DNA from 3 places in the Planococcus sp. BI3 genome. Region 2 is predicted to be linked to each of the others. Evidence: riboswitches for the same ligand, from Rfam matches in the RefSeq annotation. Region 2 holds a riboswitch; each other region holds the start of a gene.

Region 1 (5,797 bases), 1.3 Mb from region 2:
GTGATATATTCCTCGTAGTCGCACAACTCCCAACTGAATGTATCTTTTGCTTCTGCAGATTGATAATTTTCCATGAGCTATTCCTCCTCCTTGTATAGTCAGTTTAGAAATGTGGCTTTGCTTCTTTTTTGATGGCTGCCGACATTTCCATCCGGTTCTTCCCCCGGCAGCTTTTGTTCAGAAATTCTCCCAGCTTTGTTCCAACTCCTGCCACGTAAGGAACATCTCCCGATTGGCCTTCAGATAATAAGGAATAATGCCATAAAGTTCATTCGGACAACGTTTGGACAGTTGCAGTAAATGCCGAAAAACTTGTTCGGACACCTCGTATTTCTCCAAGCAATTTGGCAAGGCCTTCACTTTTTCAGTTGCCTGTTCCATCCCTATATCCTCGAGTTCGACCCAACATGTTTCAACTTGAGTCTGTTTCTCTCTGCCTGTGAAAGAAATGGCTACACGCGTCAACCTGGCGAATAGCGTAATCGCGGTCACTCCATTTTCCATGTATACATCCTTGGATTTGAGAAAGAAATAAGTGACTGACTTCTGAGTACTCAATTGTTCTCGCGCCATTTTCTTGATTCTCCTTTTCCCATTTCCATGTGGTTCTTTATGAAAATAAAACCAGCTCCGAACAGGGCAATATTTGTGAATTAACCGAACCACAACCCCTTTTCTCATGGGAGTCCGCTTTGACTGCCTTTTCATCAGAATAAGATTGTTTTACACCTTTATTTAATTACGGAGTAATTCCCCAAATACAGCGCCACCTTCAATTTCTTCTGGTTTTTTAATGATTTGGCCTTTTTTATACATGGAGTAAGCTGTTTTTTTCGACAGAGTTTTTTGTTCTCATTGTCCAGAAAGCCGATGGAAAAAGTTTTCCCATCGGCAGTTTGAACAAATTCCAGAAGCTTAAAATCCACTTCTTCTGATAACATTTCAATTACCTCCCATTTCATGTTCTTCTTCCAGTCGCTGGCTCAGGAGTCTTCTTGCAGTTTCATATCAACACTTTTTTCAGCATATTCTTCAAATACAAGCATCTGCACACTTTCTTGCATGCCAATAGTGCGTAACTGCAAGTCATCGGACAAACCAAGGTTTTTTTGTAATGGACGGAACTTGCTATTCAAGAACCAGAAGCGCCTCATAAAGACATCCTACAAAATGTTCAGTGGGTTCCAAGCAATTCAAGTTGCAGACAGCACAAACCATCTGCCATCGTCATCACTTGCTGCAAGCAGTATGTTGGAAATAAGAAGGCCTGTTGTTTGAGCGCTGACGTGATAAGAGAAATTTCTTCAGTCAGCAGGAAAACTTCAACCATGTTAACAGCAGACCTGCCTTCCAGAATTCCGTAAAAGGACACTTCTATATTCAGTGAATAGTAAAAGCAGGATTTGCTGGTCTCCCGTTTAGCTGCTCGTTTCTTTCTGAAACCCTAAATTCCCGAACTCCATTCAACTTCTGTGTTCATTACCTGGCTTATTTCTACTGTTGCCTGTGCCAATGGATCTTTTCCTACCACTTAACCCAACCCTTCCGCGTTTAGTTTACAGAATTGATAATCGGCGCAGCTTTCTAAAGTGCCCAACATTTGTTCTGCTAAGCAGAATGGCCTCTCGATAAAGTTTTTTAACGAGTACCGGGTTAGTTGATAAAATAGTCCGGGTTTCTGGACCTTTATCTTTCAGATAAAATGCGGGCAAATATCCGAATAATGAAGATGCACATCACCATTACTTTTAACCTATACTTTCCATGTATTTTGTACTTCGATATTTCTCACGCTTGAAGGTTTTTTGAAAAATGATGAACTTTGGATAAAAAAAGTCAACCTCATGGGCAAGTTCTTCTGCTAATTGATTTTGCATAAATAGATCGGGCAGTTTTCACAATTTGTTTCTGACTTTAGATGCTCGGGATTGTGAAGAAGGAGTTTCTTTTACTCGAGGTCAATAAACCACGCTTTTTTAAATCATTCAGCATCCGGTTGGCCACTTCCTCCATCATTCCGCAAAGGTTCACTAGGCCCTGGTTGTTAGCATCCTATCAATCATAATCCCTTTTTCTGTTTGCTCCCCGCAGCTGTTAGAAAGTCTGATCACGATTGATACAGCGCTCCTTTTTGCCATGCAACAGCAAAGCTCGAAATTTCGTTTGGGTTTTCAGCTATCCGGATCCTTCAGAAAAACCGCGTAATTTATCAAAAATAAGACTAGTTTTTAACGGAGTTAAGATAGGACTATAGATTCACTTAACTGCAATAAAAAATTATTTTATATAACTTTTTATTACCTTTAGACTATACCCACTTCCAATAGATGTAAAGGTTATTTGAATGTTTTTTTTATTCAGATTTCTTTCTTTTTTTTTGATCTTATAGCATCTGACCGCAATAATGAGCATCAATGAACGGGATATCTATCTGGACAAGCAGAGTGGTAAAAATTTTGAACGGGCAAATTAGCAATTGCTAAAACGAGTTATTCGAAAAGGAGACATTCTATATATCCATTCGCTGGATTGGTTCTGCCAGAACAAAGAAGAGATTCTGCAGAGACAGAATGCCCTCACGAAAAATATTGAAATCATTGCAAAATAACACTGAAAGTCACAAATCCATTTCAAAGGGCGCTATTTGTGTAGATTTTCTCCCATCAACTCTCAAGCGCCGGCGCATCCATAGGCTAGGCGGAGCGATGAAAAAGGTGCTCTTCCTAGTTCAAGCACTGGAGCAATTGTCTTTGCCCAGCCCAAAGCGGCCGAAGCCATTCCAGCACACCAATCCAAACTGCCACTTCGCATATCTTTCCAATCTCCCTCTTTACATCCCCCACCACTTCCACTACACTAAACCCATCGGGAACAACCCGAACACAAAAACCGCATACCGTTTACTGCACTAGGGGTGCCCACTATGGCTGAGATGCAAGCGCAAGCTTCGATCCCTTAAAACTCGATCAGGATAATACCTGCGTGAGGAAGTGCGGCGCATTTCTGAAATAATTCCTTTTGGTTATTTGTAGATTATGGCTGCATCTTCGCGGATGCGGCCTTTTTTGTGCAAATTTTTAGGAGGAATGCTGATATGGAACCATTGCAATGCGGGACCAGCCCGATTGTCGGATTTCGCTTTTCGCTACATCCGATGACCGGCGATTTCATCAAAGTAATCAAAGGAGCCTTGAACGAGACGGACACGTCGAACGTTTGGATGCATACCGACGATGTCTCGACCGTCATACGCGGCAAACAGAATCATGTCTTCAATGTTGCCAAAGCACTGGCGTTGCACACTGCGAAAACCGGTGAGCATGTCGCGCTGTCCGGCACCTTCTCGATCGGCTGCCCCGGCGATTCTTCGGGCGACGTCTATCTGGAAAAAGACGATGTGCTGTTGAACACCGATGACACCAAGCAATACGTCTCTTCCCAGTTTGCCTTGTACCCGATGAACAATCCGGATTACATGGCGGCCATCTACCGGGAAGTGGACCGCGCCAAAAAATTGGGCGTCTTCAACGATTCGATGCATTACGCCAGCGGCATCCACGGCGATATCCATGAGGTCTTCACTTTTTATGAAGAAGCCTTTACCCATGCACGCTCCGCCGAACATCGGCACTTGGTCATGACGGTATCGATGAGCCTCAACAGCCCGTCCCATGGAGGTGCGTAAGGTGCTGAAATCATGGAAATTAAAAGAAGTTGTGCTGATGTCGCTGTTTGCGGTCGTCTTCGGCATCATCTATCTGCTGTTTGTCCATGCGGCGAATATTTGGGCAGCAATCATCGGCCCGCTCGCCTATGAATGGATGTTCGGCATCTGGTTCATCGTCTCGATCATCTGCATGTACATCATCCGCAAACCCGGCGCTGCCTTCCTGTCCGAGACGATGGCCGCTGCGATTGAAGTCTTGATCGGCAACGCCATGGGCCCCCGGCTGATTCTTTCCGGCGTCATCCAAGGGCTCGGCGCTGAAGCTGCGTTCGCATTGACTGGCTATAAGCATTTCAATATCCTGGTGCTGATGCTTGCCGGCATCGGTTCAGCCGTCTTCAGCTTCATTTATGGCTATTTCATCTCGGGTTATGCGGCACTGGACCCGTCATTTGTCGCGTTGATGTTCACGATACGCGTCCTCAGCGGCGCCATCATCGCTGGAATCGGCGGCAAGTATATCGGCGATGCGTTGCTTGCGACTGGTTCGCTCCGCGGCTATGCAATTGCGCGTGCGAAAAAAGGTGATGTGAATGCCTGAAGAAATCATTTCTTTAAGCGAGCTGTCGTTCCGCTTTCCGGAAGACGAAAAAAAAACGCTAACCGGCATTTCCTTTTCGGTCCGCCGGGGCGAACGGCTGGTCCTGAATGGCCCGAGCGGCTGCGGCAAAAGCACACTGCTGTACTTGCTGAACCGTCTGTATCCGGAAAACTGCGATGGCTTGGTTGGCGGGGAGATCTGGCTGTTCGGGAAACCCGCAGCTGACTATGCACCGGGGGAGATCAATCACCGCGTGGCCACCGTTTTCCAGGATCCCGATTCACAGTTCTGCATGCCGACCGTTGAAGAAGAATTGGCGTTCACGCTGGAAAACCTGCAGACCCCCTTCGCTGACATGGAGCCTCGCATCACGGCGGTTTTGGAAACGACAGGACTTACACAGCTGCGTCATACCGTTATCCAATCTTTATCCGGAGGAATGAAGCAGCGCGTCGCGACGGCGTGCGCGCTGATCATGGAGCCTGAGGTTTTATTGCTCGATGAACCCCTGTCTCACTTGGATCCCTATACCGCAAAACAATTTATCCACTGGCTGGAACTTCTGCAGCAAGGAGAAAATTTGACCATCATTGCCGTTGAACACCGTTTGGACAGCTGGGGTTCGTTTTTTGGACGTGAAATCCAATTGGGCTGCGATGGCCATGTCGTGGCAGACCAAAAATTCACACCGCGTCACCCGATTTCATTTCCCGAACGGCAGTCAGTTGTTCAACCGGAAACTGCGTTAAGGGCTGAACAACTCTCAGTGACAATCAAGGGCAAGCAACTGCTTTCCCCACTAACTTTTTCCGCCCGCCGCGGTGAAGTGGTGGCCATCGCTGGACCAAACGGCAGCGGCAAGTCGACGCTGGTGAAGTCGCTATGCGGCATCTACAAACGGACGACCGGTTCGATTAGATCCGACGGAATCGGCTATGTGCCGCAGTCTCCCGAATACCTGTTCCTGACACAAAGGGTCGAACAGGAAGTGGCGTTTTCGGGTGCTTCCAACCACGGCCAGCTCCGTGAATTGATGGACAGTCTGCGGCTTGAAGAAATAAAGGATGCGCATCCTTTCGCCATCAGCCACGGCCAAAAACGGCGCGTGGCGATCGCGGCCATGCTCGCGGATAAACGGCCGGTGCTGTTGATGGATGAACCGACCTCAGGTCAGGATACGGCCGCGCTGCTCGAGCTTTTCGGTTTGATTGAAGAGCGTTCCAAAGAAGGCACGACGTTCCTGATCGTCACGCATGACATGGAATTTGCGGCGAGCCTTGCGGATTCGGTGCTGCTGGTCAAGGATGGCCGGATGACCGGAAAATTCCCGGCAAAAGAAGTCTGGAGCAACAGCGAGTTGCTGGCTGAGCACCATTTGCTGCCACCAAAAGGAGTGACTCGCCTTGCGGAATCTTTTGCATGATATGAACCCGTCCGTCAAGTTTGTCCTGGTCACCCTGTCGATGCTGGCCATTGCGTTCTTTTTCAACCCGTGGACGCCGTTGCTGTTCTGGATTGGCATCATCCTG
Region 2 (5,797 bases):
GAAACCCAGCGGTCATTATTATATTTCCGTGCTTGTCGAGCAAGACGACCTGTTGTGGATTCCGGCTCCGCATAAAATCGGCATCGATTTAGGGCTAACCGACTTCGCGATCACCACAAACGATGCGGGGATTTCAGAAAAAATAGCCAATCCCAGATATCTGCAAAAAGCGGAAAAGAAATTAAAACGCGCCCAGCAACGGTTGTCGCGCAAACAACACGGCAGCAAAAACCGGGACAAGGCGCGAGTGGTCGTTGCAAAAAAACACGAAAAGATTGCCAATCAGCGCAAAGACTTTTTGCATAAGTTGTCTCACCGGATCGTTCACGAAAACCAAGTGATCGCCATCGAGACGCTTTCCAGCAAAAACCTGATGCGGAATCGCCGGTTGGCCAAAGCCATTGCGGGTGTCAGTTGGTCTGAATTCACGCGCCAGCTCGCATACAAGGCGTTGTGGCTGGGGCGTACGCTGATTAAAGCCGACAGATGGTACCCATCCAGCCAAATCTGTTCGGCCTGTGGGGATAGAGGTTCCAGGAAACCCCTGGCGATTCGTTCGTGGACATGTACACTTTGTGGAACACACCATGACCGGGACATCAATGCCAGTCAGAATTTATTGGCACTGGCGTTATAAGATTCAAGTAGGAGGCGGGAACCGTCTTTTGAGCCTACCGTAATCATTCCCGCTGCATGCGCTGGACGTTACAACAGACGCACGCAAGGAAGATGTTTGTAGGAAGCTCGCGGCTTTAGTCGTGAGTAGTTCACAAGCTGGGAAAAAGGTATGACAATGGCGCTCTTGCCGTATCGGATTTTAATCTGCACATTCTAAATGAAGAATTCATCGTCTTTGTCGGTCCATCAGGGTGTGGAAAGTCAACCACTCTCCGGATGATTGCGGGCTTGGAGGAAATAACGGAAGGTGAATTTTATATAGATGGCAAGCTGATGAATGGGGTCGAGCCGAAAGATCGCGATATTGCGATGGTTTTTCAGAATTATGCCTTGTATCCAGATTTGACGGTATTTGAAAAGTAGAGGCTATGAAGGCAAAGCGGTGACCTTGGGGATCCGTCCGGAGCATATCCATGTCAACAACGAAGATTTGTCAGGCATGCCGGCGAGTGAATTCGAAGCGGTCATATCGGTTGCTGAATTGACAGGAGCCGAAACGATCCTTCATGCGGTTTATGCAGAGCAGGAATTTATTGCGCGTGTCGATGCTGCCACGACGATTGAACCCGGCCATACAGCAACGCTGGCATTCGATATGGCCCATGCCCATTTCTTTGATGAGGAAACGGGAAATCGCATAAAGACTATTGAATTATCAGAAAGTATGATATAGTGATTTCGAAAACACAAATAAAAAACACCACTAGGGGGGCCGGATATCGGCTGAGACGAGCATAAGCTCAGACCCTTTGAACCTGATCTGGATCATACCAGCGGAGGGAAGTGGCGACCGTCTGCTATTTCTTCTATCGACTGCATACGCCGCTTCCCTTTGCCGGGAAGCGGCGTTTTTTGTTTGCCAAAAAAGCGTCCGAAAAGCCGGGCGCCCACAAAGGAGATAGTGAAATGACATTTTGTAAAGAAGTAAGAAAAGAATGCGACAGCCTGTGGCAGGCGAGTTTTGATCATCCGTTTGTGAAAGGAATTGAAGAGGGAACTTTGCCGATTGATAGATTTCGCTTTTACGTAATGCAGGACGCCTATTATTTATCGCATTTTGCAAAAATGCAGGCTATTGGCGCATCGAAAGCCACAGATCTGGAAACCACCCAGCGTTTTGCCTTCCATTCTGCACATACCTGCAGTGCTGAGCTGGCGTTGCATGAATCGTTCATGGAAATTCTTGAAGTCACAGAAGAAGAATGGGCAGAGTTTGAACCTTCGCCGACTGCTTATGCGTATGTATCGCATATGTACCGTTCGTCAGAAGGTGATTTGGCGGATGTGCTGGCGTCCATCCTGCCCTGCTATTGGCTTTATTATGAAATCGGAGAACGCTTGAAAAATGCCAAGCCGGATCATCCCATCTACAACCGGTGGATCGCAACTTATGGTTCCGAGGAGTTCGGCGCACTCGTCAACGAACAGATTTCCCGCATGGACCAATTGGCGGAAGGGCTGTCCGAAATACGCCGGCAGGAATTGAAAAACCGTTTCCGCAAGAGCAGCTATTATGAATGGAATTTCTGGGACCAGGCATGGAAAAAAGAGTCGTGGTCCGTAGATTCCATCGGCAAGGTGGGTGTTTAATATGTTTGAGCAGATAAGAAATGAAAATCCGATTGTCCACTGCATCACCAACCATGTGGTCTCCAATTTTCAAGCCAACGGCCTGCTGGCAATCGGAGCATCCCCAATAATGGGAGAGGCGCCTGAAGAAGCGGCAGAGCTTGCTGCATTGTCGCAGGCATTGTCATTGAACATCGGGACTTTGCAGGCAGAATCCTTGAAAAGCATGCTGATTGCCGGAAAGGCGGCCAATCATTTGGGGATACCCGTTGTACTGGATCCTGTTGGAGCAGGGGCCAGCAGTTTCCGGAAAGAGGCAGTTCGCGAAATTTTGGACACAGTTGACGTCAGCGTCCTTCGGTGCAATGCAGGAGAGCTTGCAGCTGTAGCTGGGGAACAGTGGGAGTCAAAGGGCGTTGATGCGGGAGAAGGACTCCTGGACATCAAAACGCTTGCCGTTTCCACTGCCAAAGAATTGGGGTTGATAGTGGCAGTCACCGGAAAGTCGGATATTGCCACTGACGGGAAAACGGTGACGGCAATCCCTTTTGGTGATCCAATCATGGCTTCAATTACAGGAATGGGCTGTTTATTGAGCAGTGTTGTGGCTGCCTGTCTTGCGGTCCGGCCGGAAGATCCTTTAGAGGCTGTCAGCAACGCACTGCGCTTTTATGCAATCGCCGGTGAAAAAGCTGGAAAAACGGCTGTTCTTCCAGGTGATTTTCAACTAGCTTTCATTAATCAACTCGCCAGTCTGACGGACAACGAAGTAAAAGAACATATCTATTTACAGGAGGGAATGCTATGAGCAAGATTCCACAAACCTTGACGATTGCCGGATCAGATTCAGGGGGAGGCGCCGGTATCCAGGCAGATTTGAAAACATTTCAGGAACTGGGTGTCTATGGCACATCCGTCATTACAGCGGTAACTGCACAAAATACGACAGGAGTCTCTGCCATCTATCCAATGACACCCGATGCCGTTCAAGCGCAATTGGCGGCAGTAGGCAGTGATTTTGAAATTAATGCTTTGAAAACGGGAATGCTGTTCAATCCGGAGATTATTAAAGAAACTGCTGGAGCGATTCAACAATTCAACTGGAAGAATGTGGTCGTGGATCCAGTGATGATTGCCAAGGGCGGTGCAAACTTATTGCAGCAGGAGGCAGTGGAAGCATTAAAAACTCATCTGCTGCCTTTAGCTTTGCTGATTACGCCGAACATTCCAGAAGCGGAAGCACTGACAAGCATCACAATCACTGATGCTGCCAGCCGCCGCCGGGCCGCTGAAAAGATTTTATTGCTGGGGGCACAGGCTGTCGTCATTAAAGGCGGACATGGAAGCGATCCGGAATATGCAGAAGATTATCTGCTGCAGATGAACGGAGAATCGGTGCTGTACCGCTCAGCCCGGATTGCGACAGGCCAGACACATGGCACAGGCTGTACATTTGCAGCGGCAGTGACCGCACAGCTGGCGAAAGGGCAGGAGCTGCAGGACGCCATCCATACGGCAAAGCAATTCATCCAGGCCGCACTTAGTGAACCATTGAATATCGGATCGGGGCATGGGCCGACCAATCATGCAGCGTATAAAGCGGGACGGTCAGGCAGCAGGGAGGTGGCGAACATTGAAGTTTTTCGATAAGCCGGCAATCTATTTCATAATGGGTTCACAAAATTCGGGAGCCAAGCACCCTGTTGCTGTATTGAAGGCGGCATTGGATGGAGGCATCACCCATTTCCAATTGCGTGAAAAGGGCGATGAAGCTTTGACGGGATCACCATTACTCGAATTCGCTTTACAGTGCCAGCAATTGTGCCGTGACTATAACGTTCCTTTCATCATCAACGATCGGGTCGAACTGGCATGCCAAATCGGAGCGGACGGGGTACACGTCGGCCAGGACGATTTGGCTGCTGGGCAGGCACGCAAAATGATAGGGAATGAAAAAATTCTGGGTGTTTCCGTCCATTCCTTGGCGGAAGCGGAAACAGCTGTAAGGGACGGGGCAGATTATATAGGCATGGGACCGGTCTTTGGGACGAATTCAAAAGCCGATGCCAAGGAGCCTGCTGGCGTTAAAGAGATCCTGATAGTCAAAAATGAAATGCCTGACCTGCCGATTGTGGCCATTGGCGGCATTAACCCGGGAAATGCGGGGGTGGTATGGAAATCCGGGGTTTCAGGAATTGCCGTTATATCCACGATAACCGAAGCGGAAGATATTGCAGCCCGGATTACAGCTCTAAAAGCCTTCGATAAAGAAGGTGCCAGGAAATGAAAACAAAAAAACTGATCGTTATGGCAATGTTCGTCGCAATTGGAGTGGCGGGGTCCGCCTTTGTTTATTTTCCTGCGGGAATTGCCCGCGCATATCCGATCCAGCATGCCATCAATGTTATTGCCGCTGTTCTTTTTGGGCCCGGTCCCGCCGTCTTGATCGCCTTTCTGACCGGGATCGTCAGAGTATTGACGGGGACCGGGTCTCTGCTGGCTTTTCCTGGAGGAATGATTGGGGCATTACTGGCAGGGCTGATGTATGCAAGGTTCGGAAAAATCTGGCTGGCTGCATTAGGGGAAGTGGTGGGCACTGGGATCATTGCATCTTTGGTCGCCGTACCCTATGCCCGGATTTTGCTGGGTACTGAATTTGCCGCTTTATTTTTTGTTCCTCCATTTTTCATTTCCAGTCTGGTCGGGGCTATACTGGGCCTCATTTTAGCACCACGTCTTATAAAGGCGGATCCCCTGAAAGTCTGGCAATAAGACGCAGATTTTTTGAGGGAGACGTTTATAATTTCGTAATTGAGGGGAAACAGAGAAATATAGACTTTTGAAAAGGGAGTGGACAGATTATGGTGAAAATTGCAGTCGAACATCCATTTACATCAGTACGCGAAGCATTGGAGAAAAAAGGATATCAGGCAGAAATGCTGGAAGACAAATCAGATTCTCCTGATTACGATGTTATTGTTGTGAGAGATCAAGAAGATTTAAGTGATTATCATATGAGTGTGTCACTTGTTGAAGCTAAGGGCCGTACCTTATATGAAATCGTAGAAGAAGTGGAAGAACGTCTTGTGCGCGGCGGTAAAATCCAAGCGCCACAGCCAACTGAAGCTGAAATGAATGAAACTAGCGGAGGTGGCGGTGGCTTCTTGGCTGGCGCAGCTACTGGCGCATTAATTGGTGCGGCAGCCGGATTATTATTTGCACCAAAGAGCGGCAAAGAGCTTCAGGAAATCGTCAAAGAAAAAGTTGCCAGCGCTAAAGAAGATGATGGAGAAAAATCTGGCGGAGCGATGGATCAGGTAAAAGAAAAAGCCAACCAGTTGAAGGATAAAACCAGCGGCATCACAGAAAAAGCTAAAGACAAAGCCGATGAACTAAAGGCAAAGCGTGTTGAAAAACAAGAAGAAAAAGAGTTGAAGAAACAAGAAAAAGTAATTGAAAAAGAAGTGAAAGAGCAAGAAAAAGCTGAAAAAGAACACGAAAAAGCTGAAAAAGCTGTAGAAAAAGAAATTAAAAAAGCCGACAAAGAAGC
Region 3 (5,797 bases), 1.5 Mb from region 2:
TGCCGCATCATTCTCCAATTTCCGATTCGAATATCCTATTCTACAATACCTTGTTTGATGAAAATGCTTCAAATCATTTAGCAATCGGCGATTCTTATCCTACCTGCTACGAAGGGGCACGTGATCTGGAGCGCAATCAATTGGCAGCGATAGGACTGAATACTTCGATTGTCCATGAAGATTTTATGATCGGCAGTGAAAATATGGACATTGACGGCATCGCAGCAGATGGTTCAAAAGAGCCTATCTTCCGAAATGGAAACTGGGCATTCTAAGAGGTGATGGAGATGAAGAAGTATTGGATTTCGGCAATGGCGGGATTTCTACTGTTCAGCGGATCGGCTTCTGCACAGGCAGAGCTCCAAATTCCTGCAGCATATGTGGCCATCGGTGATTCCTTGGCAGCAGGGCAGACGCCTGAACGCCAAATAGATGCAGGCTATGCGGATTTGATTGCTCAAGAGCTGTCGCGCAACCAGCCCGTCGCGTTCTATTCGAAAAACCTGGCGTTTCCGGGCTTTACAACGGCTGATGTTTTAGACAGCATCCAAACCGATGAAGCGAAGGAAGTTCTGGCATCCGCCAATCTTATTACCGTATCGGCAGGTGCGAATGACTTGCTGCGTCTGGTGCAGAATGATGCAGCGCAGGGATCTTTGACGTTCCAGCAAGTTCAGGCAGATTTTGCGCTCAACGAAGCAAGAAAGAATATGGATCTGGTTTTGGCCGAGCTTACAGAGCAATCTCCGGACGCAACGGTTTATGTAATGGGTTATTATTTTGCCTATCCGCATGTCCGTGACAGCCAAAAAACGGGGACCGCTAAACAGCTTGATAGACTCAATGCCATTCTTAGGCAGTCTGCAGATAAAGCAGGAGCCGTGTTTGTCTCGGTAGACAAGCCATTTGGTGGAAATGCAGTGGATAAGGTTCCGAATCCATCCGATGTCCACCCGAATGCCGCTGGCTACCAGGCGATGGCGAATGCGTTCTTCGATGAATACCAGGAAGCCTGGACGGTTGAGGATCTGGAATTGCCGGCTCCGAATCCATTGTCTTTCGAACAGATCATGGAAGCGCAGGATCAAGAGGAGCAGGAAGATCAAGAGGAGAGCGACTCTGAAGAAACCGCACAGCGTCCATCTGAAAGCAGTCCAACCGGTTACTTTGCATTAAGAGAAGCAATGCCTTATATCTAGAAAAGCGGAAGCGCCCGTGTAGCTCTGCCGGGCATAAGACAGACCAACGAAGTGGCGTTCTTTGCCACATAGCTGGGTTGGCTTATGACCCGAAGAGCTAGGCGCTTGCAACTGGACAAAGAAAAGCGGAAGCAGCCGTTAAGCCCCGACAAGCGCAAGTTCCCGTGAAATATAAGCTAATTTCTTAATCCATAAAAAAACGTTCCGGCATACAGATGCCGGAACGTTTTTATTTTAGCGTTTTTTCCCACGCGTAGTAGGTTGTTTTGTAGAAGCTGGTTGTCCAGCCTTGCCTTGTTTTCTTTTATTCAATACTTTGCGGATGATCGGGTATGCGATGGGGCCATATTTTATCGCAGATTTCAATAGTCTTCCAATTGCCATTTAAATCTCTCCATTCATGAGGGTAGTTATTGTTGCTTTCCCGATTTTTGCAGAATGCAAACCTGTTTAAGCAGATTGTGCATGAGCTAAAAGGATATCCTTGTATGCATGGACACTTGAAATCGTTACATATTCAGCGTTGCCATGCCAGTCATCGCCGCTCGGGCCGAATTCTATGGCTCCTTCACCGCCGGTCACTGCTGCATAATAGCGCGTATCTGCCGCGCCATGTTGGCCGAATAAAACAGGTTCCTGATCAGTGGTATCTAGAATCGCCTTTTGGAGGCTTTGGATATACGGATTTTCTTTTGTTGTTGTCAGGGCCGGAGTGGATCCTGATGCTTTATAGTCCATATCGACATTCAACTTATCAGCCAATTCCACTAGTTGGCGGACGATTTCATCTTTATCCTGTCCCGGCATAAAGCGGATATCGTAGGACATTTCGCAAATTTCAGGAACAACGTTATAGCGGTCTCCTGCTTTAATGATGGGCAGGTTGACAGAAGGCTGCTCGTAATATTCCGTTGATTCTTTCCGGAAAGGCAGATCTGCGATAGCCATATGGAACTTCATCGCGGATTCGATGGCGTTGATGCCTTCCCAAGGCCGGCTGCCGTGGGCAGGTTTGCCCTTGAACGTCATATCCATCCGCAGGATGCCTTTGGATTGCAGTCCGACTTTTAATCCGGTAGGTTCGCCGCAAATGACGAAGTCGCCATGGAAGCCTTGTTCAACCAGCCACTTGGATGTATTGCGCCCACCAATTTCTTCATCGGTAACGATATGCAGCTGCACGGTTCGTTCTAAGCTGGAGCTGTCCAACTCGATAAAGGCCTGCATCATCGCCGCAACACCGGCTTTCATGTCAGCAGCGCCGCGGCCATAGATCCGGTCCTGTTCCTCGACTGGCACAAATTGTTCCTTGTGGCCTGGAACGACGTCGACATGTCCATTCCAAATAATCGTCTCTGTGCCTTGCCCTTTAGCTGCGGTCAGCATCAGATAGCCTTTATTGTCATGGACAGTGACGGTTTCGCCTTTTTCCTTTAACCAATCGGCACAAAAAAGAAGAGCTTCATTGGCTCCTTCCTTGGTATCACTTTGGATTTTAATCATTTCTTTTAACAACTCAATCATATTTTCGGCTAGCCCAGAATCTCGGCTGCCTCCACCACCTTTCAACTAACTTTATTATTCACTTCTTTACCCTTTCTGGCTATCTTAAAACAGCCTTGCATAAAAGAGAAGCCTTGTGTACAATACAGGTGATTGATAAATATCTGTATACACCACAAGGGGAGCTTTTGCTGAGAGTGAACATCTGTTCTTACCCTTTGAACCTGTAAGTTAATACTTGCGCAGGGATGTGGATGGAAACCGGCCTTTACAACGGCGCCAGGCTCTGTCCTGGCGTCGTTTTTTATATGGTTTTATTCACGGCCCTTCTGGTGATGTGCATAACACATTGAAGGAGGAAGTCATGAGAAATAAAAAAGTATTGTTAATGATGGAAATTGCTATTTTCGCAGCTCTTGGATTTGTATTGGACTTTATCTCGTTCCGCATGCCTCAAGGCGGTTCAGTCAGCCTGGTGATGATTCCGATTGTCTTGATCGCTTTTAGAAGAGGCGTCGGTGCCGGAGTGCTGACTGGAATTCTGGTCGGGCTGCTGCAGATTGTGTCCGGGTTTATCTCGGTGGCACCTTTGTCGTTCGGTTTCGTCGTCATGCAGGTCATATTGGATTATCTTCTGGCATATGGAGTCGTAGGGCTTGCGGGTATCATGCGTACAAAATACCTGCAGTATGCACATGCCAAGCTGACTGGGAAGATGCTGACAGCTATCGTAATGGGAGTGCTGATTGCTTCTGTACTGCGCTATCTCGTGCATGTCATTACAGGCATCCTGTTCTTCGGCATGTTTGCGGAAGGCAATGTGGTCATCTACTCGGCGGTCTACAATGCCACGTATATGATTCCGGTGTTCCTGCTCGCTGCCTTTGTCTGTGCTGCGCTTTTTGCGGCGGCACCGAAATTGGTGGATGCGGAAGCTTGAAATTCAGAAGGCTGTCCCTGGACAGCCTTCTTTTTTATGATCAGTTTTTCGGATTTGTTGAAACGGGTCAGGAGCCTGTGGTTTGATTTTGTGGTATAATTCTTGAATAGAAAATCTTGAAAGAAGGTTCATTGATGATAGCAACTACTGAACAAGATATTGAAATGTTAAAAAAAGCCGGCCAAATGGTGGCTGAAATTCGGGAAGCGATGAAAGCAGCTACCAAAGCTGGAGTCACTACGAAAGAAATCGACGAATTGGGCGGCAAATTGTTCGAAGAGCTGGGCGGCGTTTCCGGCCCTAAATCAGAATACGATTTTCCTGGATTCACCTGCATCAGCGTCAATGAAGAAGTGGCGCACGGCATTCCGGGCGATCGCGTAATCAAGGACGGGGATATCGTCAATATCGACGTTTCTGGCTCATACGAAGGATTTTTCTCGGATACCGGCATTTCCTTTGTGGTAGGCGAAGGGCATGCGGACAAGGAAAAAATCTGTGAAGCGGCAGCTTCGGCCTTTGACCGTGCGATGACAAAAGTCAAAGCCGGTGCGAAACTCAATCAAATCGGCAAGGCAGTCGAACGTGAAGCGAAAGACCAGGGCTTGTTTGTCATTAAAAATCTGACTGGCCATGGCATCGGCAAATCGCTGCACGAAGCTCCTCAGCACATCCTGAATTATTATGATGCATGGGAGACGACCATCCTGAAAGAAGGCATGGTGCTGGCAGTAGAGCCGTTTATCTCACAAAAGGCCGAGCACATCATAGAATCGGGAGATGGCTGGACATTCATCACGCCAGATCAGTCATTGGTGGCGCAAATCGAGCATACTGTACTTGTTACCAAAGGCGAACCGATCCTGTTGACCAAACTGAATAAATAATGATTTTTTAAAAATTTCCAAGGATCCGGATCATTTGCCGGATCCTTTTTATTATTCAGTTTGTAATCAAAGTCTGGCAATAAAAAAACTGTGGACGAGCTCGTCAGAAACGAGTTGTCCACAGTTTTACTGAACTGCCGGAGCAGTTCTTTTTTTAATCAGCAGAATACCGGTTAAAATGACGCCGCTCAGGAAAAGGGCAGCCGTTGTCACCAGCATTTCATCTGTTCCGTGCTTAACAGCAATTCCGATGAATGCCCAAATGAAGACCAAAGCAAAGGGGATGTCCGCATGATGGAAGCGGATGTGCAAAGCAAGTGCAGTCGCGACTGTCAGCATGATCACCGTCCATAGCTGGTCACTGAGTCCCCAGCCGCTCCAATTATAATAAGTCAGGACAAAACTGATGTTGGCGATGGTTGCGACACTGATCCAACCCATGTTAACTGAAATCGGCAGCCGTTCAGTAATCTTTCTATCTGAATTGCTGTATTGCAGATAAAGGGCGATCAATGCCACCAGGTAGCCGAGCATTGCAACGATTGACCAGGCAAAGAATTCATAATGCCACAAAAGAAGCCAAGTGATATTGAAAAGGCAGCTTAAAATGAAAAATAAGGCAATCTTGGATGAGGGAGTTTCTCCCTTTCTTAACCGCACCCAGAAAGCGATGATCCAAACAGCCAATAAAAGATAGATGATGGACCAAATTGAAAATACATAACCGGCTGGCGTAAACAGGACCAGAAGCCGATTGGATATTTCGCCTGTGGTTTGGCCATTCAGCGGCAAGGTGTTTGCTAAAGTATTCATGACAATCACAGCAATGAAAGCAATTGTCATAAGCAAAATACGAATCATACGAAATCCCTCCTTCTTTTCAGTATAACGGTAGCCGTTTCAATCAACAATTATCCGTTTCCAAAAAATCTCCAAAAAATGGCGATAAGGTGAAGTGTTATACAAGGAAGTGGAATATTGTTCCGGTTCAAGAAAGAAAAATGATATACTAATAAGTGTTTTTAGAAAATTAAGTTTACCAGGGGGCAATATCATGACGGTTAAATTTTCGGAAATTTGGGATTTGGAGACACTATTTCCAGGAGGCAGCGAATCACAGGAGCTGCGCCTGCATATGGACGAGGCAGTAACGAAGCTTTCTCAATTTGAAGAGCTGGTCCATAAATTTAAAGTACCGGCTGCAAAAGAAGATGCCCTAAAAGTGGCTGGCTTGCTTGAACAGATGAGCCATATAATGCGGCATCTGA

Evidence for each region. Region 2 has a riboswitch for thiamine pyrophosphate ahead of tenA (thiaminase II). Riboswitches for the same ligand answer to the same signal wherever they lie in the genome.
Region 1: linked by a shared signal. The riboswitch ahead of AC1MEO_RS02635 (YkoF family thiamine/hydroxymethylpyrimidine-binding protein) and the one ahead of tenA (thiaminase II) in region 2 are both predicted to bind thiamine pyrophosphate.
Region 3: linked by a shared signal. The riboswitch ahead of thiT (energy-coupled thiamine transporter ThiT) and the one ahead of tenA (thiaminase II) in region 2 are both predicted to bind thiamine pyrophosphate.

The regions. Positions count from the first base shown of each region.
Region 1 is NZ_CM155266.1:505,183-510,979, reverse strand. It holds gene AC1MEO_RS02660 (hypothetical protein) at 1-74, opposite strand, end outside; gene AC1MEO_RS02655 (hypothetical protein) at 178-504, opposite strand; gene AC1MEO_RS02650 (hypothetical protein) at 732-941, opposite strand; gene AC1MEO_RS02645 (hypothetical protein) at 984-1,136, opposite strand; partial or broken gene AC1MEO_RS02640 (recombinase family protein) at 2,411-2,593, shown strand; TPP riboswitch at 2,901-3,006, shown strand; gene AC1MEO_RS02635 (YkoF family thiamine/hydroxymethylpyrimidine-binding protein) at 3,095-3,685, shown strand; gene AC1MEO_RS02630 (ECF transporter S component) at 3,687-4,268, shown strand; gene AC1MEO_RS02625 (ABC transporter ATP-binding protein) at 4,261-5,691, shown strand; gene AC1MEO_RS02620 (energy-coupling factor transporter transmembrane component T family protein) at 5,672-5,797, shown strand, end outside.
Region 2 is NZ_CM155266.1:3,068,146-3,073,942, forward strand. It holds gene tnpB (IS200/IS605 family element RNA-guided endonuclease TnpB) at 1-637, shown strand, start outside; partial or broken gene AC1MEO_RS15375 (ATP-binding cassette domain-containing protein) at 775-1,035, shown strand; gene AC1MEO_RS15380 (TOBE domain-containing protein) at 1,061-1,351, shown strand; TPP riboswitch at 1,374-1,477, shown strand; gene tenA (thiaminase II) at 1,585-2,268, shown strand; gene thiM (hydroxyethylthiazole kinase) at 2,270-3,055, shown strand; gene thiD (bifunctional hydroxymethylpyrimidine kinase/phosphomethylpyrimidine kinase) at 3,052-3,897, shown strand; gene thiE (thiamine phosphate synthase) at 3,881-4,534, shown strand; gene thiW (energy coupling factor transporter S component ThiW) at 4,531-5,019, shown strand; gene AC1MEO_RS15410 (YkuS family protein) at 5,109-5,797, shown strand, end outside.
Region 3 is NZ_CM155266.1:1,550,923-1,556,719, reverse strand. It holds gene AC1MEO_RS07970 (aminopeptidase) at 1-275, shown strand, start outside; gene AC1MEO_RS07965 (SGNH/GDSL hydrolase family protein) at 288-1,199, shown strand; gene AC1MEO_RS07960 (hypothetical protein) at 1,434-1,583, opposite strand; gene AC1MEO_RS07955 (M20 family metallopeptidase) at 1,650-2,723, opposite strand; TPP riboswitch at 2,871-2,968, shown strand; gene thiT (energy-coupled thiamine transporter ThiT) at 3,067-3,642, shown strand; gene map (type I methionyl aminopeptidase) at 3,777-4,529, shown strand; gene AC1MEO_RS07940 (TspO/MBR family protein) at 4,656-5,390, opposite strand; gene AC1MEO_RS07935 (M3 family oligoendopeptidase) at 5,584-5,797, shown strand, end outside.